2 regions of the Cupriavidus sp. SZY C1 genome follow, and region 1 is predicted to be linked to the other one. Evidence: predicted binding sites of a transcription regulator. Region 1 holds the regulator's gene; the other holds the start of a gene.
What was found. The regulator LexA, encoded in region 1, represses DNA repair genes until DNA is damaged. The targets are predictions, from matches to a motif close to ACTGTATNNNNATACAGT.

Region 1 (15,370 bases):
GCTCGAGACCGGCGACACCCAGGCGCCCGCCACCCGCGCACGCGCCGGCAGCACGACCCGGGCCAAGACCGCCGACGCCCCGCCGGCCACCACCACGCCGGCCGCGCCGGCCGTCAGCCTGGTCAAGCCCGCCGCCGGCCCCACGCGCCGCACGCGCAAGTCGGCCGGGCCGAGCAAGCTGTTCGTGCTGGACACGAACGTGCTGATGCACGACCCGAGCTCGCTGTTCCGCTTCGAGGAGCACGACATCTATCTGCCGATGATGACGCTGGAGGAGCTGGACAACCACAAGAAGGGCATGAGTGAGGTGGCGCGCAACGCGCGCATGGTCAGCCGCACGCTGGACCAGCTTGTGGGTGGCACCGACGGCGTGCTCGACGAGGGCCTGCCGCTGGCCAAGCTGGGCAACCGCGACGCCGCCGGCAAGCTGTTCTTCCAGACCCGCCTGAACGACATCAAGCTGCCCGAGGGCCTGCCGCAGGGCAAGGCCGACAACCAGATCCTGGGCGTGGTCAGCGCGCTGCAGCAGCAGTACCCGGAGCGCCAGGTCGTGCTGGTGTCGAAAGACATCAACATGCGGATCAAGGCGCGGGCGCTGGGCCTGCCGGCCGAGGACTACTTCAACGACCAGGTCCTGGAAGACAAGGACCTGCTCTACTCGGGCGTGATGCAGTTGCCCAACGACTTCTGGGCCAAGCACGGCAAGGGCGTGGAAAGCTGGCAGGACCCCAAGTCGGGCGCCATGTTCTACCGCCTGACCGGCCCGCTGGTGCCGTCGTTCCTGGTCAACCAGTTCGTCTACCTGGAGCCGATGGACGGCAGCCTGCCGCTGTACGCGCAGGTCAAGGAGATCAACGGCAAGACCGCCCTGCTGCAGACGCTGAAGGACTACACCCACAACAAGAACAACGTCTGGAGCGTGGTGGCGCGCAACCGCGAACAGAACTTCGCGCTGAACCTGCTGATGAGCCCGGACGTGGACTTCGTCACGCTGCTGGGCCAGGCCGGTACCGGCAAGACGCTGCTGGCGCTGGCGTCGGGCCTGGAACAGGTGCTGGACCAGAAGCTCTACAACGAGATCATCGTCACCCGGGCCACGGTGCCGGTGGGCGAGGACATCGGCTTCCTGCCCGGCACCGAGGAAGAGAAGATGCAGCCCTGGATGGGCGCATTCGACGACAACCTGGAAGTGCTGCAGAAGAGCGACGACAGCGCCGGCGAATGGGGCCGCGCGGCCACGCAGGAGCTGATCCGTTCGCGGATCAAGGTCAAGAGCATGAACTTCATGCGCGGCCGCACCTTTGTGAACAAGTTCGTCATCATCGACGAGGCGCAGAACCTGACGCCCAAGCAGATGAAGACGCTGGTCACGCGGGCCGGCCCGGGCACCAAGATCGTCTGCCTGGGCAACATCGCCCAGATCGACACGCCGTACCTGACCGAGGGGTCGTCTGGCCTGACCTACGTGGTGGATCGCTTCAAGGGCTGGAGCCACAGCGGCCACGTGACGCTGGCCCGCGGCGAGCGCTCGCGGCTGGCCGATCACGCGGCGGACGTGCTGTAGCACGGCGGCGGCCCGGCGTTGGGCGGCCGTCTTTCTGGTATCCCCCGGCCTGTTCCATGGCCGGGCGGTTCCGCATCGCTTAGTGTGGCGCAACACCCCCCGCGCGTCGGCGTTTGGCCGACAGCCAGGGCCGCACGACCCGGCTATGATTGCCGGGTGTTCATGTCGATACGGAGGCGTCGATGAACCGGCAGCAGTCATTCAGCAGATATCTGTCGACCAGCAGGACCCTGTTTTCCCATAACGCGCGCGTGGCCCGGCGCAAACGCATTGCCGTGGCCGCGCTGATCGGCGCGACGGTGATCGTCGCCGCCGCGCTGCAACCCGCCAAGGCGGCGGCCGACGAGATGGTGATCCGCACCATGGGGCCGGTCAGCTACGTCTGCGGCGGCGTGGCCGAGGACGAGCGTGCCCGGCTGGCGGCCCAGGAGAAGGATTTCAACATGGGCATCCTGTTCACGCGGGGCGCCGAGGGCGAGTACCTGGCCGACGTTGACGTGAAATTGACACGCGACGGCCAGAAGGTGGCCGATTTCCGCGCTGGCGGCCCGCGCTGCCTGATACGTGCGCCCGAAGGCAGCTACAATATCGAGGCCAGTTACAAGGGTCAGCCCAAGTCCATCAAGATCAGCACCGGCACGCGCAACGCACAGTTGCGCTGGTAAGTTTGCGCGGTCGCTGGTCTCTCCTGGCAAGCCGCCGGGATACCAGCGCTAGGTGGACGCCTGACCCGGCAATCGACCCGGCCACCAGGTTCCAGCCACGATCCCAGCAAGGATGCCGCAGCGCCCGCCCGTACCGTTCCAGTCGTCCCGCCCTGCCCTTGCGGCAGTCTGCGCCAGCGTCATGCTGCTGGCCGCCTGCGCCGGCGGACCGCCTGCCCGCCACAGCGGCGCGCCGCCCCGCCAGCCGGGCAAGCCCATGATCGACCCAAGCGCTGGCCTGGAGGAAATCTCGATCCAGGCCATGTCGCTGGTCGGCACGCCCTACCGCTACGGCGGCAACACGCCCGATTCCGGATTCGATTGCAGCGGCCTGGTCCGCTATGTCGTCTCGCGCGCCGCCAACGTGAACCTGCCGCGCACCACCGAGCAAATGGGCCAGCGCGGCACGTCGCTGGACCGCAGCGAGGTGGCGTCGGGCGACCTGGTGTTCTTCAACACGACGGGCCGGGCCAACTCGCATGTCGGCATCTACGTTGGCCAGAACCGCTTTGTCCACGCCCCGGCCACGGGCGGCACGGTGCGGCTGGAGGACATGGGCAAGTCGTACTGGGCATCGCGCTACAACGGCGCCCGGCGCGTGGTGGCGGCCAGCAACCTGCCGATGACGCCGGCACCGGTGCAACCGGCGCCGACGCCTGCTCCGACCCCGGCTCCGGCTCCGGAGGTTGCACCGCCGCCGGTCGACGACGATCCCATCGCTGCCTTCGCGAACAAATGACCGCCGCCGGGCCGGGCGTCAGATCCCGGCCACCATCGCACGGATTCTGCGGATGCCGGCCACATAAAAAAACACCCGCTTGCGCGGGTGTCTTGCTTGCTCGACTGGCTGCCGGAATCTGCCGATCCCGTGATTTCAGAGAATCTGCTTGCCGATCCACCAGGCGATGGCCGCCATGAACGCCGAAGCCGGAATCGTCAGCACCCAGGCCCAGACGATGTTGCCCGCCACGCCCCAACGCACGGCCGACATCTTCTGCGCCGAGCCGACCCCGACGATGGCGCCGGTAATCGTGTGCGTGGTCGACACGGGCACGCCCATCGCCGACGCAATGAACAGCGTCATCGCCCCGCCGGTCTCTGCGCAGAAGCCGCCCACGGGCTTCAGCTTGGTGATCTTCTGGCCCATGGTCCGCACGATCCGCCAGCCGCCGAACAGCGTGCCAAGGCCGATGGCCACGTAGCAGCTCACGATCACCCACATCGGCGGCTCGGCGCTACCAGCGGCCAAGTGGCCGCTGGCGATCAGCAGCATCCAGATGATGCCGATGGTCTTCTGCGCGTCATTGCCGCCGTGACCCAGGCTGTACAGCGACGCCGAGACGAGCTGCATGCGGCGGAACCAGCGGTCCACGCGCGACGGCGGCGTGCGGAAGAACGTCCAGCCCACGATCACCATCATGATCGAGCCAAGCACGAAACCAAGCAGCGGCGAGATCAGGATGAACGCCACGGTCTTCAGCAGGCCGTGGCCGACCAGCGCGCCCGTGCCCGCCTTGGCCACCGCGGCGCCCACCAGGCCACCGATCAGCGCGTGCGACGACGACGACGGGATGCCGTAGAACCACGTGATCACGTTCCAGACGATAGCGCCTACAAGCGCCCCAAAGATCACATAATGATCGACGATATTGACGTCGACCGTGCCCGTGCCCACCGTGGCCGCCACCTTCAGGTGGAAGATGAAGATCGCCACCACGTTGCACATGGCCGCCATGGCCACCGCATGGTGCGGCTTCAGCACGCCCGTGGACACCACGGTGGCGATCGAGTTGGCGGCGTCGTGAAAGCCGTTCATGAAATCGAACAGCAAGGCCAGCACGACCAGCAGGCCGATGACCCACAAACTCATTTGTATTGTCTGCATGCCAGTGCGGGCCTCAGGCGTTTTCCAGGACGATGCCTTCGATGATGTTTGCCACGTCCTCGCACTTGTCGGTGATGGACTCCAGCTGCTCGTAGATCGCCTTCAGCTTGATCAGGCGCTTGACGTCGGTCTCGTCGCGGAACAGCTTCGACATGGCCGAGCGCATGACGCGGTCCGCCTCGGACTCCAGCTGGTCGATCTGCTGCGCCGTCTTCAGTATCGTGCTGGCGTTGCCCATGTCCTCCAGCAGGCCCACGGCAATCTTGACTGCCTCGCAGCACTGCACGCAGATCGTCGCCAGGCGGCGCGCCTCGTCGGTCAGGTGCGTGACGTCGTACAGCGAGATGGTCTCGGCCACGTCCTCCATCAGGTCCAGGATGTCATCCATGGTCGTGATGAGCTTGTGGATCTCGTCGCGGTCCAGCGGCGTGATGAACGTCTTGTGCAGCAGGTCGATCGTGTCGTGGGTGATACGGTCTGCCTTCTTTTCCGTGGCCTGCACGCGGCGGGCATGGCCTTCGGCGTTGGGCAGGTCATTGACCAACGCTTCCAGCTCGTGCGCGGCGGTGACCGCGCAGTCGGCGTGCTGGTTGAAATACTCGAAGAACTTGCCCTCGGTGGGCATGAAACGGCCGAACATGAACTGTCCTTGTGGCGCGCCTCACGGCAGCGCTCGGTTGTGTTGCAAAGGGGGAGACGGTCAAATGGCATGACAGCCGCCTTGTGGGCAGCTGTCATCAAAACGCAATATTTTACAGGGTTGCACCGTCCTGCGGGGTACCGGACGAACGATCAGGTGTCGTTGTCGAAGAACGCCGGGCCACCGCTGAAGTTGTCGAACTTCGTGAATTGACCCAGGAACGTGAGCCGAACGGTACCGATCGGGCCGTTACGCTGCTTGCCGATGATGATTTCGGCGGTGCCCTTGTCCTGGGAGTCGGGGTTGTACACTTCGTCGCGATAAATAAACAGGATGACGTCGGCATCCTGTTCGATGGCGCCCGATTCGCGCAGGTCGGACATCACGGGCCGCTTGTTGGGGCGCTGCTCCAGGCTGCGGTTCAACTGCGACAGCGCGATCACCGGGCAATTCAGTTCCTTGGCCAGCCCTTTCAGCGACCGCGAGATTTCCGAAATCTCGGTGGCCCGGTTCTCGCCGCTGCCCGAACCGGACATCAGCTGCAGGTAATCGATGATGATCAGGCCAAGCTGCCCGCACTGCCGGGCCAGCCGGCGCGAGCGCGCGCGCAGTTCCATCGGGTTCAGCGCCGGCGTCTCGTCGATGAACAACTGGGCGTCGTTCATGCGCTGGATCGAATGGGTGAGGCGCGGCCAGTCCTCGTCCAGCAGGCGGCCGGTACGCAGCCGGTGCTGGTCGAGCCGGCCGACCGAACCCAGCATCCGCATGGCAAGCTGCACGCCGGCCATTTCCATCGAGAACACGGCCACAGGCAGGCCCTGCTCCACGGCCACGTGCTCGCCGATGTTCAGCGAGAACGCGGTCTTGCCCATCGAGGGGCGCCCGGCCACGATGATCAGGTCGCCAGGCTGCATGCCGCTGGTCATCCGGTCCAGGTCGATGAAGCCGGTGGGGACGCCGGTCACGTCGGTGGTGGTATCCCGGTGATACAGCTCGTCGATCCGCTCCACCACCTGCGTCAGCAGCGGCTGGATTTCCTGGAAGCCCTTCTGGCCACGCGAGCCTTCCTCGGCAATCGCAAAAACCTTGGATTCTGCTTCGTCCAGCAGTTCGCGCACCTCGCGGCCCTTCGGCGCGAACGCGGCCGAGGCGATGTCGTCGGCCACGGTCACGAGCTTGCGCAGCACCGACCGTTCCCGGACGATCTCGGCGTACCGGCGGATATTGGCCGCGCTCGGGGTGTTCTGCGCCAGCGAGTTCAGGTACGCGAGCCCGCCCACTTCCTCGGCCTTGCCGGCCACCTGCAGCATCTCGAACACGGTGATCACGTCCGCCGGCTTGGTGGCGGAGATCAGCCGGGCGATGCTCTGGAAGATCATCCGGTGGTCGAAGCGGTAGAAATCGGCTTCGGACAGGAAATCGGCAATGCGGTCCCAAGCGGCGTTGTCCAGCAGCAGCCCGCCGAGCACCGATTGTTCGGCCTCGATCGAGTGCGGAGGTACCTTGAGACTGTCTAGTTGGGGATCTGCGGCGGGCGCGTTCATGGGGGGCAATTATAGCGGCGCGGACCGGTGCGGGACGGCGTGCCAACAAAAAAGGCAGGAGCGTGGCTCCTGCCTTTCGGGGTGCGTCGGAGACACCGGCCAGGGCCGGCGCCTCGTCGCGGGTACGGCTTCAGGCGTGGTCGCCCAGCACCGACACGGTGATGTCGACCAGCACGTCCGTGTGCAGCGACACGCCGACGGCGTAGTCGCCAACGACCTTCAGCGGGCCGTTCGGCAGACGCACTTGCGACTTTTCCACCTTGAAACCTTGGCCTTCCAGGGCTGCGGCGATGTCGGCGTTGGTCACCGAACCGAACAGGCGGCCGTCCACACCCGACTTCTGGGTGATCTGGACGGTCAGGCCGTTCAGCTTCTCGCCTTCGGCTTGCGCGGCGGCCAGCTTCTCGGCAGCGGCCTTTTCCAGCTCGGCGCGCTTCACCTCGAACTCGGCAATGGCGGTTTGCGTCGCACGGCGGGCGCGCTTGGTCGGGATCAGGAAGTTACGTGCGTAACCGTCCTTCACGCGAACGATGTCACCCAGGTTGCCCAGGTTGATGACTTTTTCCAGCAGAATGACTTGCATCGTGTATTTCTCCTTGCGGTCCTGGGCCTATCAGTTCTTGTGCAGGTCGGTGTACGGCAGCAGCGCCAGGAAGCGGGCGCGCTTGATGGCCGTATCGAGCTGACGCTGATAGTGAGCCTTGGTACCGGTCAGGCGAGCCGGCGTGATCTTGCCGTTGTCGCCGATGAAGTCCTTCAGCGTGTCCAGATCCTTGTAGTCGATCTGTTCGACGCCAGCCACGGTGAAGCGGCAGAAGCGCTTGCGCTTGAACAGCGGGTTCTGTTGCTGGAAGCGCTTCTTGTTCTTGTTGTCACGTTTGACGAATGCCATGATTCAATCCTTTTCGAATGCTTTACATCGAGTGATGTGAAAGACCAGCGTCTTGCTGTTGCGGTGCTTGCGGGCCAGGAAACCCTCGCAATCGATCAGCGTGCCGAGCGGCATGCGCTCGAGCCGCTGGCCAATGGGGCCAATGCCCATGGCCACGATCGCGAATTCCACCTGCCGGGGCGTTTCCGCCTCCATCACCTCGCCGGCATGCTGCAGGATGCAGTTGACGACGGGGATGCCGGCCGGCGTGTAGCGCAACGTATCGCGCTCGGCCAGCGTGGCGGTCAGCCGGAGCTGGTTCACCGCGGCACCGCAGTCCGCGCTCAGGCGGGCTGGCCTTCCGTGGTCGTTTGCGCGGCCTTGCGGGCTTCTTCGCGCTGCACTTCCTTCATCATCGGCGACGGCGCCGTCTCGGCCTTCTTGGTCTGGACGATCAGGTGACGCAGCACGGCGTCGTTGAACTTGAACGCGTGCTCGAGTTCAGCCAGCGTGTCCTTGCCGCATTCGATGTTCAGGCAAACGTAGTGAGCCTTGGCCAGCTTCTGGATCATGTAGGCCATCTGACGGCGGCCCCAGTCTTCCACGCGGTGAACCTGGCCGTTTTGCGACGTGACGAGCTGCTTGTAACGCTCGATCATCGCCGGCACTTGTTCGCTCTGGTCCGGATGGACGATAAATACGATTTCGTAATGACGCATTGACGCTCCTTTTGGGATGAGCCACCCGGGCGTCACGTCCGGTGCGGCAAGGTTGAATAGCCCGCGAGTATAGCCCGGAACCCCGCTGCTTCGCAAGGTTGCCGGGCCGGGGGCTCAATACGCCGCAAACAGCGCCTGCAGGCGCGCGGCGTCGCGAGCCAGGCCGGGGTCGGCGGCCAGGGCCAGCAGCAACAGCACCCTGGCCTTGTAGGGATTGAGGTCGCCGGCCGAGACAAAGATGCCGGCGTCGGGCGCCGGCCGTGCCGGGATCGCCACATGCCCCGCGCCGGTCCGCGAGCTGCGCACGACGGCCACGCCGGCAGCCGCGGCATCGGCCAGCGCCGCTGCCAGCGTCTCGTGGACCGACCCGTTGCCGGCCGCCGCCACGACCAGCCCTTCCACGCCCGCCGCCACCAGCGCATCTAACGCCACCCGGCCGGGCTGGGCATAGCTGGCAACGACCTCGACCATCGGCCACGCCGCCGGCACCGGCAAGCGCGCCGCGTCCGGCCGGGCCGGCTGTCGCGTGAAGCGGACATAGGCGTCCTGGACAAAGCCGACCGGTCCGGTCATCGGCGAGACAAATGCGTCCACGGCCGACGTATGCGCCTTGGTCACGTCCCGCGCGGCATGGATCTGCTGGTTCAGCACTACCAGCACGCCCTGCCCCAGTGCGTCGGCGCTGGCTGCCACGCGCACGGCGTCGAGCAGGTTCAGCGGGCCATCGGCGGACAGCGAGGTCGACGGCCGCATTGCCGCCGTGACCACCACCGGTATGGGGCACGCCTGCGTGAGCTGCAGGAACATGGCCGTTTCTTCAAGCGTATCGGTGCCATGCGTGATGACAATGCCCGCGACGTCAGGCTGCGCCGACCAGTGCGCCACGCGCTCGGCCAGTTGCTGCCACAGGCCGAACATCATGTCCTTGCTATCGACCTGCGCCACCTGCTCCGCTTCCACACGCGCCACGTCGGCCAGCGGCGGCACTGCCTGCACCAGTTGGGACACCGGCACGGTGGCGGCCTGGTAATGGGCGCTGCTGGCGGGACTGCCGGACGAACCGGCAATGGTGCCGCCGGTGGCGAGCACGACGATACGCGGAAGACGTGGGTGCGAGGAATCTGGCATGGGCGACGCTTGATCATTGGCGGCCGCCAGGCAAGCGGCCGTGGGCGCCGATTGTAACTGCCCTGCCCGCCGCCGCGCGCCCGTGAAAAACCCGTGCGTGCCAACGGGGTGTCGCGCGTGTCTGCCCGGGATCGCAAATTGTGCTTGCACTTCACACGATACTGTATAAAATCACAGCATACTGTTTAAACATACAGTGCTTAGGCACGAGACCGGCGAACCATGGCGACCCTGACACCCCGGCAGCAGCAGATCTTCGACCTGATCCGCGACACGATCCGGAACACCGGCTTCCCGCCGACCCGCGCGGAAATCGCGGCCGAGTTCGGATTTTCCTCGCCCAATTCGGCAGAGGAACACTTGCGGGCCCTGGCGCGCAAGGGCGTGATCGAGCTGACGCCGGGCGCGTCGCGTGGCATCCGGCTCAAGGTGGCGCGAAGCGATTCGGAACGCTCGGACCAGTTCTCGCTGCCGATGGCGGGGGTGCTGCAACTGACACTGCCGCTGGTGGGCCGCGTCGCGGCGGGTAGCCCGATCCTGGCCGCCGAGCACATCGATCGCCAGTACCAGGTGGACGCCTCGGTCTTCGACGAACGGCCCGACTACCTGCTACGCGTACGCGGCCTGAGCATGCGCGACGCCGGCATCTTTGATGGCGATCTGCTGGCCGTGAAGAAGGCCAGCGAGGCGGCCAACGGCAAGATCGTCGTGGCCCGCATCGGCGAGGACGTTACGGTCAAGCGACTCAAGAAACGCGGCGACACCGTCGAACTGATCGCCGAGAACCCCGATTTCGAAAACATCGTGCTCCATTCGGGGCGCGACGAATTCTCACTGGAAGGTATTGCTGTCGGCCTGATTCGATCGTCAGGTTTCTAGCAACAAGCGGAGACGCCAGAACGGCGCCTCCGTGTCTCCGAGACTTCGGCAGCACGGCCGTCTGCCCGGGTCACCCGCTTTGCCTTGCCCATGCCGCCCCGTCCTTGCTGGACGACGGGTGCGGACCACTGCTGACCGCAAATTACGAGGTGCTGCCATGCTGCAATCGAATCCCATCGCTTCCCGCCGCCCGGTCAAACCGGTACCGTTCCGCCAGATCAAGGGCGTGCGCGTCTACCAGGGCGCCCAGCGCCGCACGATGGTCGGCAATATGGCCGCCATCTGCCGCATGCTGGAATTGGCCGAGCCAAGCGCCAAATCGTTCGACTGAACCGGTTCGACTGAACCCTACACGTCCCCGTACTCCTGTCGCATTGGCGTGATGCGCACCCCCGGCCTTGTCGAACCCCGTCGGCGGCCGGTTTTTTCTTTGGAACGTTTCAGATCCACTGGTCATTCTGGACCGTACGCTCGCTCGTCGCGCCGTCGCCGGTGTTCACCACGCCACGCGGCTCGATCAGCAGCATCCGGACCTCCTCTGCCGCGCAAGGCTTGTGCTCGACGCCCTTCGGCACCACACCCATCTGTCCGGCGCGCAGGACGATAACCTGCTCGCCTCCGGGAGCCGACCGCAGCTCGATGCGTAGCTCGCCGTCGAGCACGATGAACGTTTCGTCCGTATCGGCATGCCGATGCCAGTCGAAGTCGCCTTTGACCTTCACCACCTTGAACTGGTAGTCGTTCATTTCCGCAACGACGCGCGGCTGCCAGTGCCCGTCGATCAGGGCAATCTTGTCGAGAAGGTCAATCGTCTGGCACTGACCGCGGCCGGCAGGCGCGACATGGGGCGTCGAGGGCGTGGACATCGTTTTCTCCGTTCAAAGGTTGACGTGCCCCAGCTTACGCGGGGCACTGGCCACCGTCTTGAACGATCGTGGGTGCTTGTCAGCGCCGGGCGCCGGCGCCGGCGACCTGCAGCCAGCGCGCCGGCGTCAGGCCGAACGTCTTCGAGAAATGGCGCGTCATATGGCTCTGGTCGGCAAAACCGGCCCCGGCCGCCGCATCGGCCAGCGAGGTGCCTGCCAGCAGCAGCCGGCGCACCGTGTCGAGCCGGCGCATGGTCAGGTAGCGATAGGGGCTGGTGCCGTAGAAGGTGCGGAAGTCGTGCGACAGGCTCCAGCGGTCGCGGCCCGTCGCGGTTTCGAGTTCGTCCAGCGTCACCACGCGCGTCTGATTTGCCTGCAGATAGTCGCGCGCCAGGCTTGCCGCGTGGAAGTTGCCCCCTGACCGACGCGCGGGCGTGCCGGCAACGGCCGCCAAGGCATGCGCCAGTTCGGCGAGCGCGTCGCTTTGTTCCAGCGGTTCGAGCGTGCAGCCGACATGCTGGAGCAACGTGGCGGTCGCGGCCGCCAGTCGCGGGTCGGTTGTTACCCCGCCCTCAAGGAACGGCAGCGCCTGGCCGCCGAGCACCTCTTGAAAAAGCGCAGGCTCGACGTAGATCATCCGGTATCGGAAACCTTCCTCCGTGCCGGCCTGGCCATCGTGAATCTCGTCGGGATGCAGCACGATGGTATTGCCGGGCAGGCTGTCCCGCCGCGCGCGCCGGTAGCTGAAGCGCTGCACGCCAGCAAGCGTGCGCCCGATGGCATAGGTGTCATGGCGATGCATCGCATACGCCTTGCCCCGAAACCACGCCTCGATGCGCTCCACGCCTTCCATCGGCACGGCGCGTTGCACCCAGTCAGTCGTCAAGGGTCGTGCTTGTCGGATCATCTGCCGGGCTCCACCGCGAACAGCAGCCAGTGAACCACAGGTCGCGGGAGTCCGTCGATGGCTGCGTCCGACGCAGAAAGCAAAACAGCCGCTCGAATGAGCGGCTGCTTCGGGAAATTCTTTGGGGTGGCTGACGGGACTCGAACCCGCGACAACAGGAATCACAATCCTGGACTCTACCAACTGAGCTACAGCCACCGTAGAGATTGCTTGCTGAGCGATGTGTCGATCAGCGAAGACCAAGACTATACAAGGATTCTCGGCAGATGGCTAGTATTCCGCACAAAAAATTTCGTACTGCCCGGTGCGCGGGATCGCTTCAACGGGGGCCTACCCACTTCGCTTCCAGCAGGACTGCTTCCTTGATAGCGGCGATCGTGTCGGCCTCGGTCGGAAACAGTCCGAGCAGGCGTTTCGATTTTCCGTTCAGGACGTCCCGCTGCAATGCCTTGCCGGCCTCGATGGTCGTGCCGGGATGCCAGCAATATCGGGCTGTCCACTTGCCGTCCTGCAACTGCTCCGCTACCCAGATGACCCGGTAGTCTTCGAAGACTTCACCGAACGGTTCTTCCGCTTCCATTTTGTTTCCTTCGGGCTTGTTTCGGTCTTGGCCCCGACTCAGGCCTCGGCATCGACAAACCCTCCTGCTTAACCCCTGCTTGGCGTCGTCCCTTTCGGCACGGCCTGCCTATGCGTATGCGTATGCCGACTGTCGCGGCATTTTCGAGCGCATCCTAACATGACCTCGGCGTCGCTCGACTTAAAATCATGGCACCTCGGCACAGTAGCTGGCGCGATCTGAATGTTGGTCAAAAGCGCAGAGGCCGCCCCACCAACGCGGGGTTTTGTCGCGGAGACGACTATCGGATACTCGTTCGCGAGGGACATTGACCCCCTCGAACATTCCCGACAGGCGATCTCCCGACGAGTTCGCCTGCTTTTTTTGGGGACGCACATAAAAAAAGAGCCCGCCGAGGCGGACTCTTAAATTAGCGATCTCAATGCCCTGAAGGCCCATTCAATGTAATGCCCGAATCGGCCGATCACCATCCGGGCAAACCCACGGGTGGGTGTGTCACCCGTCCGACAGCCGAAAAAAAGCCCGCGCACGGCGGGCTCAAAAATCAGTTGAAGAAAGCCCTGTATTCGAGGGCAGGCACAGTGTAAGAACATGGCCCGCTTTGGGCGAATTAGGGGAATCCCTTTGCTGGTGCGGGTTTCCGGCCACATACCCACCCGCAAACGCTGCTGGGGCATACATTTGCGGCTTCGGCACAGCACGATCGTTCGAATTTAGAGCTTTTCCTCCAGCGCGGGAATCGTCGCTCGCTTACGCCGCGTCCTGCATCTCGGGACGCAAGTGCGAGCGGGCTTCGACGAAAAGCGCCTCGACCGCCGCGCGCGCGCGGGCGCCATGCATGCGGCGCGCGTCCGACAAGACCCGTCGCCATCCGCGACCGCCGTAGACGCCGCGATGCAGGCCCAGCATATGGCGCGTCGTGGCGCCCATATAACCGCCCTGCTCCACCAGATTGCCAATGTAGGCTTGCATGGCCAGCTCGGCGTCTTCCCGTGTCGGCACCGGCGCCGTCGAGCCATAAAATCGCTGGTCCATTTCGGACAGAATATAGGGATCGTGATATGCCTGACGGCCGACCATCACGCCATCCACATGACGCAAATGCGTTTCCATTTCGTCGTACGACACGATTCCGCCATTAATCAGGATTTCCAGATCCGGGAATTCCTGTTTCAGGCGATATGCCACTTCATAACGCAGCGGCGGGATTTCCCGATTTTCCTTCGGGCTTAATCCTTTCAGAATCGCGTTGCGCGCATGCACGATAAACGTGCCGCAACCTGCCTCAGCCACTGTCCCGACAAAATCGCGGACAAAATCGTAATGCTCGACCGTGTCGATGCCGATCCGGTGCTTGACCGTCACCGACACCGCCACGGCGTCGCGCATCGCCTTGACGCAGTCGGCCACCAGTTGCGGCTCCGCCATCAGGCACGCGCCGAACGCGCCGCGCTGGACGCGCTCCGACGGACAGCCACAGTTGAGATTGATCTCCTGATAGCCCCACTGCTCCCCAAGTTTGGCGGCACGGGCGAGGTCTTCGGGCTCGCTGCCGCCCAGTTGCAGGGCGACCGGCTGCTCCGCAGCGTCGAAATCGAGGTGCCGCGCGACATCGCCATGCAGCAGCGCGCCCGTCGTCACCATCTCGGTATAGAGCCAGGTGTGCTGGCTCAGGGAGCGGTGGAACGTGCGGCAATGCCGGTCAGTCCAGTCCATCATGGGTGCCACGGAAATGCGGCGCGGATTCACAGTCATGGGTACGGTGACGTGGGCGCCCCGCCGGGGCGGCAAAAGCCGCCAGACAACCGGGACGCCGCGAAACTAGGGCAACCCGCAAGTATACGCGAGTTACCCATTTTCAGCGTTGGGCCCGGCGCCACCGATGCGCCACCCCCGCCACGGTTCGCGGCATGAAGAAAGGCGCCCGAAGGCGCCTTTCCGTGGCGTTGGCCACACGCACATCAGTGCATGAACAGCCAGATCAGGATCAGTACAAAGGCCGGTACGCCAAGCAGCCAGGCTAGGATGTAGGGCATGATGTTTCCTCCTTTCTATATGTCGCGTTCATGCGTTCAATATAGAAATGAGCGCCCCGCAGCGGTGTCAGGTCCGCCCCGCTTCGCTTTGTAGGACGGGGCTGACCACTGATGAATCAGGAGCGCCGGGCCTGGCCATTTCTTGCCCTTACTTGGCGGCGTTGCGCTCGATCCAGGTGGCGAACGTGGCCATGTACTTGCTCAAAAAGCCGCGTGTCGAGTCGTTGGCGATGCCGCCCTTCTCGTCGAACAGCTTGTCGACGCCGCTGATATAGGCTTCCGGCTGCTGCAGCACCGGGATGTTCAGGAACACCAGCGACTGGCGCAGGTGATGGTTGGCGCCAAAGCCGCCGATGTTGCCCGGCGATGCGCTGATCACGCCACCCGGCTTGCCATCCCACGCGCTCTGGCCGTACGGGCGCGAGCCGATGTCGATGGCGTTCTTCAGCACCCCAGGCACCGAGCGGTTGTACTCGGGCGTGACGAACAGCACGGCATCGGCGCGGCGGATGCGGTCGCGGAACGCCACCCACTCGGCGGGCGGGTTGGCGTCGTCGTCCTGGTTGTAGTGCGACAACTGGCCGATCCCAACCACTTCGAGCTTCAACTGCGGCGGGGCCAGCTCGGCCAGGGCCTTGGCCAGTTTCAGGTTCAGGGAATCCTTGCGCAGGCTTCCCACCAGTACGGCGACATCACGAGGATTGCTCATTACGGTTCCTTTCGCTGTTCACACGGTTCACACGGTTCACACGGCTTCACACGTTCGCAGGGCTGCGCAGGCCGGCCAGGCGGCCCGCCAGCCCAGCCGCCACTCTACTCGACTTGGATGACCGCCGCAGACGGCTAGCCTTGCAGCCCGGCCAGCGGGTGTTCCTCCTTGCGCCACTTGCTGTCGAAGAAGGCCCGCACCCGGGCCGGCGTCACCGCGTCCAGCCGGGCCGGGTTCCATCTGGGCTGGTGGTCCTTGTCGATCGCGAGCGCGCGGATGCCCTCGATGCCGTCGCCATGGCGGAACACGTCGTACATCATGTCCAGCTCCATCCGCAG
Region 2 (15,370 bases), on a different contig from region 1:
ACACGCTGCCATCCCCCGCGCGGCCGATCCGCCTCCCGGATCGTCGAATCTCCAGATTGCCCACCTCGATTTGATCGAGGACAAATGATGGCGTGACCCGCTCTTGCACACTGGCGGGCATGCCATCGACACCCCCCACCCCCCGTCGCGCCAGCCTGGCGCCGCTGTCCGCGTCCGACCTCCCCCGCCAGACCCGCCACCCCACCCGACGCCTGCCAGCGCTGACCGGCCTGTTCAGCGTGACCTTGCTGGTGGTCAATACGCTGCTGTGCTTTGTGCCGATCGTCCTGCTGGCGCTGGTCAAGCTGGCCGTGCCGACGCGCGCGGTGCGCCGGCGGCTGGACCCGGTGCTGAACGGCATCGCCACCTACTGGATCTCGTGCAACACGCGCTGGATCGCCCGGCTGCAACCGGGCATCTGGACGATCCACGGCAACACCGGGCTGCGGCTCGACGACTGGTACCTGGTCAACTGCAACCACCAGACCTGGGTCGACATCTTCGTGCTGCAGGCCGCGCTGAACAAGCGCATCCCGCTGCTGAAGTTCTTCCTGAAGCAGCAGCTGCTGTACGTGCCGTTCATCGGCCTGGCGTGGTGGGCGCTCGATTTCCCGTTCATGAAGCGCTACAGCAAGGCGCAACTGCGCCGCAAGCCGCAGCGGGGCCGCCAGGACCAGGAAACGGCCCGGCGCGCGTGCCAGAAATTCCGGCTCGTGCCGACCAGCGTGATGGTGTTTGCCGAGGGCACGCGGTTCTCCGAGGCCAAGCGGATCGCGCAGTCGTCGCCGTATCGCCATTTGCTGAAGCCACGAGCCGGCGCGCTGGCTACCACGCTCAGCGCCATGGGCGATCAGTTCCGCTCGATGATCGACGCGACGATCGTGTACCCCGACGGCGTGCCGAGCTTCTGGGACCTTGCCTGCGGCCGCGCCGGGCGCATCGTCGTCATGATTCGGCAGATTCCGATTCCGCAAAGCTTCTGCGGCGGCGACTACGGCGCCGATCCGGTCTTCCGCGCGGATTTCCACCATTGGCTGGCACAGCAATGGGAAGAAAAGGATCGCGCGATGGCCGCGCTGGTCGACTCGGACGCTTCCGAGCGAATTTAAGATTTTTCCGATTCCACGATGAGAATCGTCTCCCCTACACTGGGTTTGCCCGTGCAATGCGGGTGACCCAACGGAGTCCAGGGTTGACCCTCCCCTGCGCTCATCTTCGGTGCCACGCGGATCCCCGCCGCGTGGCATTTTTTTCGTCCCGGCCGTCAGCGCTGCGGATCAGAATCTTCCGACTCCAGCAGACAACGGCCGGCGCGGGCCCGCGCCATTTGCGGTACCCTCGCGGCCACTGGCGGGCCCTTGCCCGCCGCTTGTTTTGACGACTTGCAGACTCCATGGAACAGCCTTCGGCCGATCCCCACATTGACGCCGCCGAACGCGCGGCGCTGTACCGCATCCTGGCGCTGCGGCGCGACTGCCGCCATTTCACGCCGGGCCCGCTGCTGCCCGACGACCAGCTGGCGCGCCTGCTCGATGCAGCCAACCAGGCGCCATCGGTAGGCCTGATGCAGCCGTGGCGCTTCATGCGCCTGAGCACGCAGGCGTGGCGCGCGCGGCTGGCCCCGCTGGTGGAAGCCGAGCGGCAGGCCACGGCGCAGGCGCTGGGGCCGCGCGGCGACGAATTCCTGCGGCTCAAGGTCGAGGGCATCCGCGAGGCCGCCGAACTGCTGGCCGTGATCCTGGCGCCCGACGACGGCACGGTCTTCGGCCGCCGCAGCATGCCGGTGGAGATGGCCTGGGCGTCGGCCGCGTGCGCGGTCCAGAACCTGTGGCTCGCGGCGCGGGCCGAGAACCTGGGCCTCGGCTGGGTCTCGATGTTCGACCCCGACGCGCTCGCGCGCGAGCTGGGCCTGCCGCCCGGCGCCCGGCCGTTCGGGCTGCTGTGCCTGGGCCCGGTGCCGGCGTTCTATGCCGCGCCGATGCTGGAGCAGGAAGGCTGGCGACAGCGCCAGCCGCTGGAACGGATTCTCTGGGGCGGATCGCTGGCGCCCTGCCCAGACGGCAAGTCCTGAGCCGCCATACCGATCCGGCTTCCCGCGGGCCGCCCGCATACGGATCTGGTATACCATCGCGGCTGCGCCCCATCCCCCCAGCCCCCCAGCCCCCGCGATGAAATTCAAGGAAATCCAGGCATTCCAGGCCGTCATGCGGTCCGGATCGATGACCGCCGCCGCGGCGGAATTGCACACGTCGCAGCCGAACGTCAGCCGGCTGATCGCCCAGCTCGAATACGGCACGGGGCTCACGCTGTTCACGCGCACGGCCGGCCGGCTGGTGCCCACCGAGGAAGGGCTGGCCTTCGTGCGCGAGGTGGAGCGCGCGTTCGTGGGGCTGGACGCGCTCAAGGACGCCGCGCGCGACATCCGCCAGTTCGGCAAGGGCCGGCTGCGCATCGCGTCGGTGCCGTCGCTGGCCATGACCGTGCTGCCGCTGGTGCTCCAGCGCTTTCATGCCGACTACCCCGACGTCCACGTGGCGATGGAAACCGGCAGCACCCAGCTGGTGGCGGACCGCGTCGGCGGCCGCTACTGCGACCTCGGGCTCGTCTCGTACCTGCCGCCGGCCGCCGTCACCGACGCGCAGCCCGTGGCAGACCTGTCCGGCTGCTGCGTGCTGCCGCCCAGCCACCGGCTGGCCAGCCACGACGTGATCACGCCGGCCGACCTTGCCGGGGAATCGTTCATCTCGATGAGCCATGGCGACGGCCTGCGCGCCGCCGTGGACGCCGCCTTTGCCGCCGACGACCGCCGCGTGCTGCACTTCGAGACGCCCTACGGCGCCACGATCTGCCGGATGGTGGGGCTGGGGCTCGGCGTCGGCATCGTCAATCCGCTGGTGGCCCGGCTGCACCTGAACGAGGTGGTGGTGCGCCCGTTCGCGCCACGCATTCCGTTTGTCAGCTACCTGCTGCTGGCCCGCAACCGGCCCGCCAACGTGCTGGTGGACCGCTTCATCGCGGAGATGATCGCGGGCATCACGGCCGAAACAGCATCGCTGCCGGCCGAGCTATCAGGTTTTGGTATGGACGCCTGACAGACTCGTATTTGCGCGGGGGCCACCCGCGTGCGCATACTCGCTCGCAGTGACACGCTTGCGAGTACGACATGAATTCCAGCAGGGCCCAGGGCCCGCAACATCCCCACCGGAGGCGCCGCTGATGGCTGCCGCCTCCCCCCGTTTCCCGGTCTTCGACGTGGCCGTCGTGGGCGGCGGCCTGGTCGGCTCGGCCGTGGCCTACGGCCTGCGCGACCACGCCGGCACCATCGCCGTGCTGGACGAAGGCGACATCGCGCTGCGCGCATCGCGCGGCAACTTCGGGCTGGTCTGGCTGCAGAGCAAGGGCTACGGCCTGGGCACCTACAGCCGCTGGACGCTGAACTCCACGCGCATGTGGCCGCGCCTGGCCGCGCGGCTGGCGCAGGAAACCGGCATCGACGTGGCGCTGGAGCAGAAAGGCGGCCTGACCCCGCTGATGGGCGACTACGAAGTGGAAGCGCGGCTGGCGTGGGTGCAGACGCTGATGGCCCAGCCTGGCGTGGAACCGTACGAGTGGAAGCTGCTGGACCACCACCAGGCAGCCTCGCTGGTGCCGGGGCTGGGGCCCGACGTGACGGGCGCGATCTGGACGCCGCACGATGGCATCGTCAACCCGCTCAAGCTGCTGCGCGCGTTCCATACCGCGTTCAGCACCAGCGGCGTCGAATACCTGCCGCACCACGGCGTCACGGCCATCGCGCGGCAGCCCGGCGGCGAATTTGCGCTGACCACGCCGCAGGGCGACATCCGCGCGCGCAAGATCGTGCTGGCCGGCGGCCTGCGCAACGGCGACCTGGGCCGCATGGTCGGCATCGACCTGCCCATGGCGCCGCAACGCGGCCAGATCCTGGTGCTGGAGCGCACGCGCCGGCTGCTGGACACGCCGATGGTCACGCTGCGCCAGAACGACGAAGGTAGCTGGCTGGTTGGCGATTCCCAGGAAGACGCGGGCTATGCCGAGCAGGTCACCACGCTGCCGGTGCTGGCAACGCTGGCCGACCGCGCCGTGCGCACGCTGCCGGCGCTGCGCGATGTGCGCGCGGTGCGCGCGTGGTCGGCCCTGCGCGTGCGGGCCAAGGACGGCTTTCCGGTCTACGAGCAGTCGCCCACCCAGCCCGGCGCGTTCATCGTCACCTGCCATAGCGGCGTGACGCTGGCCGCCACGCACGCGCTGCACCTTGCCCCAATGATCGCCGCCGGCGCGCTGTCGCCGGACCTGGCCCCCTTCTCGACCCGGAGATTCCATGTTCAGACGCATTGACGCCGCCGAACCGGCCGGGCGCCCCGTACGGCTTACCGTGGACGGCGTGCCACTGGCCTGCCGCGAGGGCGACAGCGTGGCCGCGGCCCTGTTCGCGGCCGGCGTGCTGGCGTGCCGCGACACCGCCGTGTCGGGCGCCGCGCGCGGGCCCTATTGCATGATGGGCGTCTGCTACGACTGCCTGGTCCGCATCGACGGCCGGCCGAACCAGCAGGCATGCATGACCCGCGTGCGCGACGGCATGCGCGTGGAGCGCCAGATCGGCGCGCGCGAGGTGGCGGCATGAGCCTCGACGTGACCAACTGCGACGTGCTGGTGGTGGGCGCCGGCCCGGCCGGGCTGGCGGCCGCCACGCAGGCGGCGGCGCTGGGCCTGTCCACGGTGCTGGTCGACGAACAGCCAGCCCCGGGCGGCCAGATCTATCGCGCGATCACCAGCACGCCCGTGCAGGACCGCGCGATCCTGGGCAAGGACTACTGGCATGGCGAGGCCCTGCTGGAACCGTTCGCCCGCAGCGGCGCGCGGCACATTGGCGCGGCCACGGTCTGGTCGATCAACGCCCGCGAGCCGCAGCCGGACGGCGCCGCGGCAGGCTTCGAGGTCGCGTACTCCGTGGCGGCGCCCGGCAACGACCCGCAGGCCGCGCTGCTGCACTGCCGCCATATCATCCTGGCCACCGGCGCGCAGGAGCGTCCCTTCCCGATCCCCGGCTGGACGCTGCCCGGCGTGATCACGGCCGGCGCGGCGCAGATCCTGCTCAAGACGTCCGGCGTGGTGCCCGATGGTCGCACCGTGCTGGCCGGCGGCGGGCCGCTGCTCTACCTGCTGGCGTACCAGTACCTGCAGGCCGGCGTCCGGCTGGAGGCCATCCTGGAGACGACCGACAACGGCCAGCGGCGCCACGCGCTGCCGCACGCCTGGGGCTTCCTGCGCTCGCCGTACCTGCGCAAGGGCCTGACGATGCTGCGCGCGGTGCGCAAGGCCGTGCCGATCGTCAGCAACGTGACCGCGCTGGAAGCCATTGCCGGCGACAGCGGGCTGGTGGCCGAACTGCGCTACGAAGCCGGCGGGCAGCGCCGCACGCTGGCCGTCGACCAGGTGCTGCTGCACCAGGGCGTGGTGCCGAATACGAACCTGTCGCGCGCCATTGGCGCCGAGCATGTCTGGAACGACCGGCAGGACTGCTGGGAGCCGCAGGTGGACGGCTGGGGCGCCACGTCGGTGCCGCATGTGAGCATCGCCGGTGACGGCGCCGGCATCGCGGGCGCCATGGCCGCCGAGCACCGGGGACGCATCGCCGCGTTCGGTGCCGCCACCGCGCTGGGTGCCATCGACTCCGCCGGGCGCGACGCCGGTGCCGCGCCGCATCGGGCCGCGCTGGCCCGCGCCACGCGGGGCCGGGAATTCTTCGAGGTGCTGTACCGCCCGCTGCCGCAGTTCCGCCGCCCGGTGGGCGACACCATCGTCTGCCGCTGCGAGGAAGCCACGGCCGAGCAGGTGCGCCACGCCGCGCGCATCGGCTGCCAGGGGCCGAACCAGCTCAAGGCGTTCCTGCGGTGCGGCATGGGCCCGTGCCAGGGCCGCTTCTGCGGGCTGACCGTGACCGAGCTGATTGCCGACGAGCAGCAGCGCCATCCGCGCGACGTGGGCTACTACCGGCTGCGGTTCCCGACCAAGCCGGTGACGCTGGGCGAGATCGCCACGCTGCCGCAGACGCAGGCATCGCGGGACGCCGTGGTGCGATTCAAGAAGTAACGCAACACCCATACCTATCGAGCGGGACCGGCGCAGGCCGGATCCCGCCAGCCAGACCAGCACAGCGACGCGCACCCTGAGAGCCACCCCAACCTTCCAACGAGACTCAACATGGCGTTTACCAAGATCGTCCCCGCTCTCGCCCTTGCGCTGGCCGCTACGCACGGCCTGGCGCAGGAGCTGCCCCCCGGCCCCATCCGCATGCTCGTCGGCTTTGCGCCGGGCGGCGGCAACGACGTCATCGCGCGCACGGTGTCCACGCAGTTCCAGATCAACACCAAGACCACGATCGTCGTGGAGAACAAGCCCGGCGGCGGCAGCACGCTGGCCACGGCCGAGATGGCGCGCGCCCGGCCGGACGGCTCGGTGCTGCTGCTGGGCTCCGTGGGCGGGCAGGCCATCGCGCCGTCGATCTACAGCAAGCTGCCGTACGACCCGGTCAAGGGCGTGCAGCCCGTGTCGCTGGTGGCCCGGTCGGCCAATGCGCTGGTCGTCAACAACGACCTGCCCGTCAAGACCGTGCAGGAGCTGCTGGCGTACGCCCGCGCCAACCCCGGCAAGCTCAACGTCACGTCGCCCGGCAACGGCACGATCTCGCACCTGTCGGCCGAGCTGTTCAAGAGCATGGCGGGCGTGTCGATCACGCACATCCCGTATCGCGGCGATGCCCCGGCCATGCAGGACGTGATGGCCGGCCAGGCGCAGATGACGTTCGCCAGCCTGCCGTCGGCCAAGGCCGGCGCCGATACCGGCAAGGTGCGCATCATTGCCGTGACCGGCAGCAAGCGCGTGGAGACCATGCCGAACGTGCCGACCATCGCCGAATCGGGCGTGCCCGGCTACGAGGTGGTGTCGTGGTACGGCGTGTTCACCACCGGCGGCACGCCGATGCCCACCGTGAACCGCCTGGCGCAGGAGATTGCGGCCGTGGTGGCGCAGCCGGCCATCCGCGACACCATCGCCAAGCAGGGCATGGAGCCCAGCGCGCTGGGGCCGGTGGAATTCACGCAACTGGTGAACCGCGACACCCAGAAGTGGGAAAAGGTCGTCAAGGCCGTCGGCATCAAGCTGGACTGAGCGGCGGCCCGGTGGCGGGATAGAATCCAGCCTCCGATCCTCGTCGATCTCCCTCCACGGGCGCCCCCGCCGCACGCGATGTCGAACCAACGCTGGGCCTTGCACTGGCCCGTCGTCCTGGCCTGTACGCTGGGACTGGGCTGGCTGCTGCAGCCGGTGATCGCCACGGCCAGCGTGCTGGTGGCGGCGATGGCCTGCGGCATGGCCGCCGGCTGCCTCGACGTCCGCCTGCGCATCGCGCCCCGGCTCACCGCCCTGGCGCAGGCGCTGACGGGCACGGCCATCGCCAGCACGCTGCATCTTTCCGAACTGCTGGAAGCGGCATCCGACGGACTGGTGGTGCTGGGCGTGGCGCTGACCATCGGCAGTGCCGCGCTGGTCGGCTGGCTGCTGGTGCGGTATTCGCGGCTGCCCGGCACGACCGGCGCGTGGGGCAGCCTGCCCGGCGCGGCGTCGATCATGGGCGCGCTGGCCACCGACAACGGCGGCGACGGCATCCTGGTCTCGCTGATGCAGTACCTGCGCGTGGTGCTGGTGGTGGTCACCGGGCCGCTGGTGGCCCATGCCATCGTCGATGCCCAGCCGCTGGCGCCGGCGGCACTGACAGCGGCCACGCCGCTCGCCGGCACGCCGTGGCAGATCGGCACGCTGGCCGCCTTCGGCATCGCGGCGCTGGGCTGCTGGATCGGCACGCGCTTTCGCATCCTGGCCGGCGCCTTCCTGGTGCCGATGGCGCTCGGCGCCGCGTGGGTGACCGCCGTGCCGGTGCCGGTGGTGGTGCCCGCCCCGCTGCTGGCCGGCTGCTTCGCGGTGCTGGGCTGGACCATCGGCCTGCAGTTCCGGCGCGACCTGCTGCGGCCCCTGGTGGCGTCGCTGCCGGTCATGCTGGCCGCCATCGTGGCGATGATGGCGCTCTGCGCCGCGGCCGCCTGGCTGATCTCGGCCACCGGCGACGTGAGCTTCCTGACCGCCTACCTGGCTACGTCGCCCGGCGGCGTCGAATCGATCGTCGCCATCGCGCTGGGCACGCACGCCGACATGAACTTCGTCGTCGCCACGCAGACGCTGCGGCTGTTCTCGGTGGTCGTCTGCGGGCCGTGGATCGCGCGGCGCATTGCGCGCGGCATCGGCCGGGACATCGCCGGCGCGCCGTGACGCGCCCGCGCCCGGCTCAGAGCCCCAGGCAGACGGCCCCGGCCGCCACCACCACGCAGGCCACCCAGCGCGCGGGGCTGACCGCCTCACGCAGCCATACCCGGCCGATCAGCACCGCAAACACCACGCTGGTTTCGCGCAGCGCCGACACCATGCCCATCGCCCCGGCCTGCAACGCCCAGATCACGATGCCGTAGGCGGCCACCGACACCAGCCCGCCGCCCATCGACGACACCGCCGACCACGGCGCCGTACGGATCGGCGCCCAGAACGCCTCGCTGCCGCGCGCCGCGACGAACAGTACCGGCATCAGCCAGTAGAACAGGAACATCCACGCGGCGTAGCTCACCGCCTGCCCGCCGGAGACCCGCACGCCGATGCCGTCGATCACGGTATAGAGCGCGATGATGGCCCCCGTGGCCAGCGCCGCCCACACGCCCGCGCCGGACACGCGGCGCCCCTGCAGCGAAAGCGCGATGATGCCGCCCGAGATCATGACGATGCCCAGCGCGTGCACGGGCCGGATCGCTTCCTGCGCGAACAGCGCCGCGCCCAGCGCGACCAGCAGCGGCGACGAGCCGCGCGCGACGGGATAGGCCACGGCCAGGTCGCTGCGGCGGTAGGACCGCACGAGGCTGACGTTGTAGACGATATGCACGAGCCCGGACGCGACGATGTACGGCCACGCGGCGGGGTCCGGCAGCGGGGACGTCAGCACCACCGGCGTGGCCACGGCCGCCATCGCGACGCTCATCCACGTCATGGACCAGAAGCGGTCGCGATTGCCGTGCAGCATCGCGTTCCAGCTCGCGTGGAGCACCGCGGCCAGCAGGACGGCACCGCCGGACAGACTCAGCATGGGGATCCCCAGGGGCAACGAAGCGTGCAGGTTATCTATCTTGTAGCCGCGCGACAAACCAGATAAATTGGCCGCTCGCCCCAGAAAAACTCTCTCCAATGGACAAGCTGCCGCCCCTCAATGCCCTGCGCGCTTTCGAGGCGGCCGGCCGGCTCGGCAGTTTCAAGGAGGCCGCCGCCGCGCTGCACGTGACGCCGGGCGCCATCAGCCAGCACGTGCGGCTGCTGGAGGACTGGCTGGGCGCGCCGCTGTTCGAGCGGCACAACCGGCGCGTGCAATTGACGCCGGCCGCCCGCGCCTACCTGGACGACATCGGCCCGCTGTTCCAGCAGCTTTCGCAGGCCACGGCGCGCTATGGCGTGCCACGGCCCGTGTCCCGTACGCTGTCGGTCAATGCGCCGGCCACCTTCACGCTGCGCTGGCTGGTGCCACGGCTGGGCCGCTTTCGTGCCGGGCATCCAGACGTGGAGGTCAGCGTGGAGACGTCCAACGATCCGCTGGACAGCCTGCAGGCGCCGCACGACATCATCATCCGGGGCGGGCCGGACACGTTCTACGGCTTTGCGATGCGCCCGTTCCTGACCGAGGAACGGCTGCCCGTATGCAGCCCGGCGCTGCTGGACCGGCAACCGCTGCGCGAACCGGACGACCTGCGGCACCACACGCTGCTGCATACGTCGAGCCTGCCACGGCTCTGGCCCGACTGGCTGGCCCGCGCCCGCGCGTCGGACCTGACGCCGGCCGCGACGCTGACCTTCGACCACTTTTACCTGACGCTGCAGGCCGCCATCGATGGCATCGGCATCGCCATCGGCCCCACCGCGCTGGTGGCAGACGACCTGGCCGCCGGCCGGCTGGTCATGCCGTTCGACGCCCCGCGCCTGCCGTCGCGCACCTACTGCACCTACGTGCCGGACGCGCAGGCCGAAGACGCGCGCGTGGCGCAGTTCCGCACATGGCTCGAACACGAAGGCGCGGCCGGCTGACGCGGCGCGGCCGTGCTCGGCTCGATATCGACCGGCTGCGACGTGACGCCCAGACCGCCAAAAACGCGCTGCGCGCCTGACGAATCACCCGCCGCGCGGCGCCTGCTGCCTTTTTCGACGCTGACGAAAATGCGAGATTGCGCAATTCCGGCGGTCGCGTAGAATACTGTATATCCATACAGTACCGCGTCATGGAACTGCTCAAGAAACTCGAAATCCTGGCCGATGCGGCGAAATACGACGCATCGTGCGCCAGCAGCGGCGCGCCCCGGCGCGACTCGCAAGGCCGGGCCGGGCTGGGCGCCACCACGGGCGCCGGCATCTGCCACAGCTTCACGCCGGACGGCCGCTGCGTGTCTCTGCTAAAAATCCTGCTGACCAATTTCTGCCAGTACGACTGCCAGTATTGCGTCAACCGGCGCTCCAGCAACGTGCCGCGCGCCCGCTTCGTGCCGGCCGAAGTCGTCAACCTGACGCTGGAGTTCTACCGCCGCAACTACATCGACGGGCTGTTCCTGAGCTCGGGCATCATCCGCAGCGCCGACTACACGATGGAACAACTCGTGGCCGTGGCCCGCGCGCTGCGCGAGGAGCACCAGTTCCGCGGCTACATCCACCTGAAGACGATTCCCGACGCCGATCCGCGCCTGATCCGCGAGGCCGGCCAGTACGCCGACCGCCTGAGCGTCAATATCGAATTGCCCACCGACGGCGGCCTGCAACGGCTGGCGCCGGAAAAGAACGTCCACACGATCAAGCGCGCGATGGGATCGATCCGGCTGGCCCAGGAGGAAGCGGAGACCGAGAAGCGGCCGCCGGCGGCCCGCGCGCCGGCTGGCCAGAGCACGCAGATGATCGTCGGCGCCGACGAGGCCGACGACCGCACGATCCTGCAGACCGCGCAGACGCTGTACGGCGCGTACAAGCTCAAGCGCGTCTACTACTCGGCGTTCAGCCCGATCCCCGACAGCCCGTCCGCGCTGCCATCGCAGGCGCCGCCGCTGCTGCGCGAGCACCGGCTGTACCAGGCCGACTTCCTGCTGCGCGGCTACGGCTTTCGCGCCGAAGAGCTGTTCCAGGCCGACGGCGCGCTGCCGCTCGACATCGACCCCAAGCTGGCCTGGGCGCTGGCGCATCGCGAGGCGTTCCCGGTAGACCTGAACCGCGCGCCGCAGCGGCTGATCGCGCGCGTGCCCGGCATCGGCATGCGCAACGCCAAGCGGCTGGCGGAGCTGCGCCGCACGCGGGCCATCCGCTACCAGGACCTGATCCGGCTGCGCTGCGCGATGGATACCGTCAAGGCGTTTGTCGTCACGCAGGACTACAAGCCGGCGCTGGCCGAGCCGACTTCCGACCAGTTGCGCCGCGCGCTGGCACCCGCGCCCCAGCAACTGGCGCTGCTATGAACGACGGCGTGGCGCCCGTGCTCGTCGTCGAAGGTGGGTACGCCGGCTGGCGCAAGCAGGCGCTGCATGCGCTGGCGCAGGGCTGGCGGCCAGAGGCGGTGGTGTGGGAAGGCGGCGGCGAGACCGCTGCTGGCGAGGCCGGCCAGTTGTCGCTGGCGATGGATGCGGCGCCGGCGTCGTCTACTGTCGACGCCGGCGCCAGCACCCTCACGCTGCGGATTTCGAAAGCATTGGCCGACCTGCTGCGCGACGCCGCCGCGCACCGCTCGCCGCAGCGCTGGGCCTTTCTGTACCGCGTGCTGTGGCGCTGGGCGCAAGGCGACCGCTCGGTAGCGTCGGCGGCCGACGAGGACGGCGCGCGGCTCTACGCGATGGCCAAGGCCGTGCGGCGCGCGCAGCACGACATGATCGCCTACGTGCGTTTTCAGGAGCGCCGCCCCGACATGACCGTCGGCACCGGTGACGACCTGCCGCAGTACCTGGCCTGGTACGAGCCCGACCACGATGTGCTGCCCTACGCGGCCGAGCACTTCGCCCGGCGCATGGGCGGCGCCACGTGGTGGATCGGCACGCCGGACGGCGCCGCCACCTGGGACGGCCGGACCATCCGCTACGCGGCCGCGCCGGCGGACCCGGCGGCCTTCCGCGCCGGCGCGGACCAGATCGAGCCGCTCTGGATGGCCTACTACAGGAACATCTTCAACCCGGCGCGGCTCAACGAGGCGGCGCTGCACCAGCATATGCCGGTGCGATTCTGGAAGGGGCTGCCCGAGGCGGCGCTGATTCCGGGCATGATCGCCGACGCCCGCAACGGCGCCCGGCGCGTCGGCCAGGCGGCGAACATCGGCGGCATGCGGGGCAAGCGCGTGGCGGTGGACGCCGAGCAGGCCCAGCCCGTGCGCGCCGCGCCGACATCGCTGGACCAGTGCCGCAACTGCGACCTGTGGCGCCACGCCACGCAGGCCGTGCCCGGGCGCGGGCCGGACACGGCGCGCATCATGGTCGTCGGCGAGCAGCCCGGCGATCAGGAGGACCTGTCGGGCGAGCCATTCGTCGGCCCGGCCGGACACGTGCTGGACGAGGCGCTGCGGCGCGCCGACGTGCGGCGCGACAGCGTCTACCTGACCAACGCGGTCAAGCACTTCAAGTGGTTCGCGCGCGGCAAGCGGCGCATGCACAAGACGCCGGGGCAGCTCGAAGTCGATGCCTGCGCGCACTGGCTGGACCAGGAGCGCGAACGGGTGCGGCCGAAGGTGATCGTCACGCTGGGCGCGACCGCGCTGGGCGCCGTGGTGCACGAGAAGATCCGCCTGCGCGACGCGATGGCGGCACCGCTGCGGCAGGGCGATACGTGGATCGTGGCGACATGGCATCCGTCGTACGCGCTGCGCGTGGATGGCCCCGGCGCGCGCGCCAATGTCGAAGCTGAAATCGAGGCCGCGCTGGCGCTGGCCCGGAAGCTGGCTGACGAGGCGCCGGCGCCGTGAGCGCGGCAGGCGTCAGCCGCCCTGCCCGTCCGCGTCGCGGCGCGCACTGGCCAGGCTGCCCAGCGGCGTAACGCCCTGCCACGCCTGCGAGGCGATGGCGTCGACGATCAGCCGCAGCAAGGCATCCTCCACGGTCTTGCACGCCAGGCTCAGCCGCGCGGCGCCCGCCACGCACAGGAACACGCGCCGCACCAGCGACGAATCGGAGATCGGCACGCACGCGAACGCGCCCGGCGGCTCGGTGGCCAGCGCGCTCCACGGCAGGATGGTCCAGCCCATACCGGCGCTGACCGCCGACAGCAGCACCGACACGGCGCTGGTCTCCGCCACGAGCTTCAGTTCCAGCCCGGCGGCAACGAACGCGCGGTCCGTCAGCACGCGTACCGAATTCGGAAAGCTTGGCAGCAGCAGCGGCAGCGCGGCCATCTCGGCCAGCGTCAGCGGCATGTCGCGCTGGGTGCTGGCCGGGCCCACGGCCATCAGGTCCTCGTCCAGCAACGGCACGAGGTGCATGTTCGGGCGCTGCTGCGCGTCCATGGCGATGCACAGGTCGAGCTTCTGCGTGGTGACCAGCTCGGCCAGGTCGGCGCTGCTGCCTTCGACGATCTCGACCGTCACGTCCGGCACGTTGCGCGTGACGAACTGCAGCAGCGGCACGGCCAGCACGCGCGACGTACTGGTGGGCAGGCCCACGCGCACGTGGCCCGACGGCACGTCGCGGCCATGGCGCACCGCCGCGTGCGCCTCTTCCATCTGGCGCAGCACCATCTTGGCGTGGCGGTACAGGATCTGGCCCGTCTCGGTGGGCCGCGCGCCGAACGGGCCGCGCACCAGCAGCTTGGCGCCCAGTTCGGCTTCGAGGTTGACCACGTGCTGGCTCAGCGACGGCTGGGCGATGTGCAGCGCATCGGCCGCGGCGGTGATGCTTTCGAGCTCGACGATGCGCGCGAAGTAGCGAAGCTGCCGGAAATCCATGACGACGGGAATACTTGGGGGCGGAAGCCCACTCTAGCACTTCACGTGCCGGGCGGGCATCGGCCCGGCCGTCAGCGCCCGCTTGCCGGCGCGGCCACGGGCACGTCGAGATGGCAGCCGTCAGGGCCCAGCGCCAGCGTCAGCACCGGCGGACGGCCATGGGGCACCTGCGGAAAGTGGCCCCGGTCGGCGCCGGCAATCGACACGCGCAGCCGGCTGCCCGCGGCCAGCGTCCACGCCACGGGCAGCAGCGCGAAATCGAGCGCGACGGGCACGCCCGGCGTCAGCCGCTCGGCATCGGCACGGCGATGCGCGCGGTAGGGCCACGTCGTGCGATACGCGGGCGGGCACGGCTCGGTCTTGCGATGCGACGCGCGCAGCATGCCTTCGGTGATGTAGCGCACCGTGCCGTCGGCCTCCACCTCGGACAGGTAGACGAACACGGCCGCGTCCGGCTGCGACGACGCCACCTGCAGGTGCGCCACCACGTGCCCCGCGAGCGACAGCGGGGCCGCCAGCGGCGCCGTGTCGAAATGCGGCAGCGCCGCCTCATGCCGGCCCCAGTCCGCGTAGTAGTCCTCGATATTGGCCGCGCCCAGGCGCTCGTAGCGCGTCTGGCGGCCGGTGGTCCAGTCGAAGCTGACCTGGGTGGACACCGTGGCGGGCACGTCCGGCGGCGTCCCGGTCAGCGCGCCGCCATCGGCCAGGTGCAGCCGGGTGGCGGCCGGAGCCGGCGGCCACGAGTCGGCCGGCTGCCACTGGTTGTCGTGGATGCTGTGGTAATGCACGCGCGCCTCGCGCTCCAGGCCCGTGTGCAGGCCCAGCAGGTGGTGGTCGAAGAAGCGCAACACCTCGCCCAGCAGAGGAAAGCCCGACGCCGCGCTGTCGCGCCACGGCGAGACGTTCGTGCGGGCGCCGTGGTCCCAGGGGCCCAGCAGCAGGCGGCTGTCGTGCGACGGCAGCGACAGGAAGCGCGTGATGGCGCCGTTGGCGTAGCCGCCGCCGTCGTACCAGCCCGAGATCGAATAGACCGCCACGTCGGGCGCGATGCCGTCGAGGTAGCGGTACGGGCTGCAACTGCCGGAATCGAGCGCGGGGTCGTGGAACGCCGCGCCGTCGCGATAGGCGAACTCGGGGGCCAGGTCGGCCAGCGTGAAGTTGTTGCGGTGCTCGGCGACGGCGGCGGCCACCAGCGTGCCGTCGGCGTCCTCGTCGGTCCGCTCGGGGCCCGCGAAGCTCGGGTCATTGAAGTACGGGAACCCGGCCACGAGGTCGCGGCGGTCCTGGTCCAGCGCAAGCATCAACTCGTCATAC

Region 2: QTN24_RS07680 (putative DNA modification/repair radical SAM protein) is a predicted target of LexA. The motif match lies at 10,354-10,371, and genes of this name have one in related genera.

Annotation. Positions count from the first base shown of each region.
Region 1 covers NZ_JAUANU010000004.1:10,897-26,266, reverse strand. The annotation lists gene QTN24_RS08410 (PhoH family protein) at 1-1,564, shown strand, start outside; gene QTN24_RS08405 (hypothetical protein) at 1,747-2,229, shown strand; gene QTN24_RS08400 (C40 family peptidase) at 2,342-3,007, shown strand; gene QTN24_RS08395 (inorganic phosphate transporter) at 3,143-4,153, opposite strand; gene QTN24_RS08390 (DUF47 domain-containing protein) at 4,167-4,793, opposite strand; gene QTN24_RS08385 (replicative DNA helicase) at 4,946-6,337, opposite strand; gene rplI (50S ribosomal protein L9) at 6,468-6,920, opposite strand; gene rpsR (30S ribosomal protein S18) at 6,951-7,229, opposite strand; gene priB (primosomal replication protein N) at 7,233-7,532, opposite strand; gene rpsF (30S ribosomal protein S6) at 7,553-7,927, opposite strand; gene QTN24_RS08360 (asparaginase) at 8,042-9,055, opposite strand; gene lexA (transcriptional repressor LexA) at 9,278-9,934, shown strand; gene QTN24_RS08350 (hypothetical protein) at 10,092-10,265, shown strand; gene QTN24_RS08345 (cupin domain-containing protein) at 10,375-10,800, opposite strand; gene QTN24_RS08340 (AraC family transcriptional regulator) at 10,880-11,671, opposite strand; tRNA gene QTN24_RS08335 (tRNA-His) at 11,830-11,905, opposite strand; gene QTN24_RS08330 (hypothetical protein) at 12,027-12,287, opposite strand; gene dusA (tRNA dihydrouridine(20/20a) synthase DusA) at 13,038-14,042, opposite strand; gene QTN24_RS08320 (NAD(P)H-dependent oxidoreductase) at 14,472-15,032, opposite strand; gene QTN24_RS08315 (enoyl-CoA hydratase/isomerase family protein) at 15,167-15,370, opposite strand, start outside.
Region 2 covers NZ_JAUANU010000003.1:301,770-317,139, reverse strand. The annotation lists gene QTN24_RS07730 (acyltransferase) at 120-1,109, shown strand; gene bluB (5,6-dimethylbenzimidazole synthase) at 1,394-2,071, shown strand; gene QTN24_RS07720 (LysR substrate-binding domain-containing protein) at 2,169-3,092, shown strand; gene QTN24_RS07715 (FAD-dependent oxidoreductase) at 3,217-4,356, shown strand; gene QTN24_RS07710 ((2Fe-2S)-binding protein) at 4,340-4,642, shown strand; gene QTN24_RS07705 (NAD(P)/FAD-dependent oxidoreductase) at 4,639-6,111, shown strand; gene QTN24_RS07700 (Bug family tripartite tricarboxylate transporter substrate binding protein) at 6,223-7,188, shown strand; gene QTN24_RS07695 (AbrB family transcriptional regulator) at 7,267-8,343, shown strand; gene QTN24_RS07690 (DMT family transporter) at 8,360-9,202, opposite strand; gene gcvA (transcriptional regulator GcvA) at 9,301-10,188, shown strand; gene QTN24_RS07680 (putative DNA modification/repair radical SAM protein) at 10,380-11,594, shown strand; gene QTN24_RS07675 (UdgX family uracil-DNA binding protein) at 11,591-13,081, shown strand; gene QTN24_RS07670 (LysR substrate-binding domain-containing protein) at 13,094-14,056, opposite strand; gene QTN24_RS07665 (CocE/NonD family hydrolase) at 14,128-15,370, opposite strand, start outside.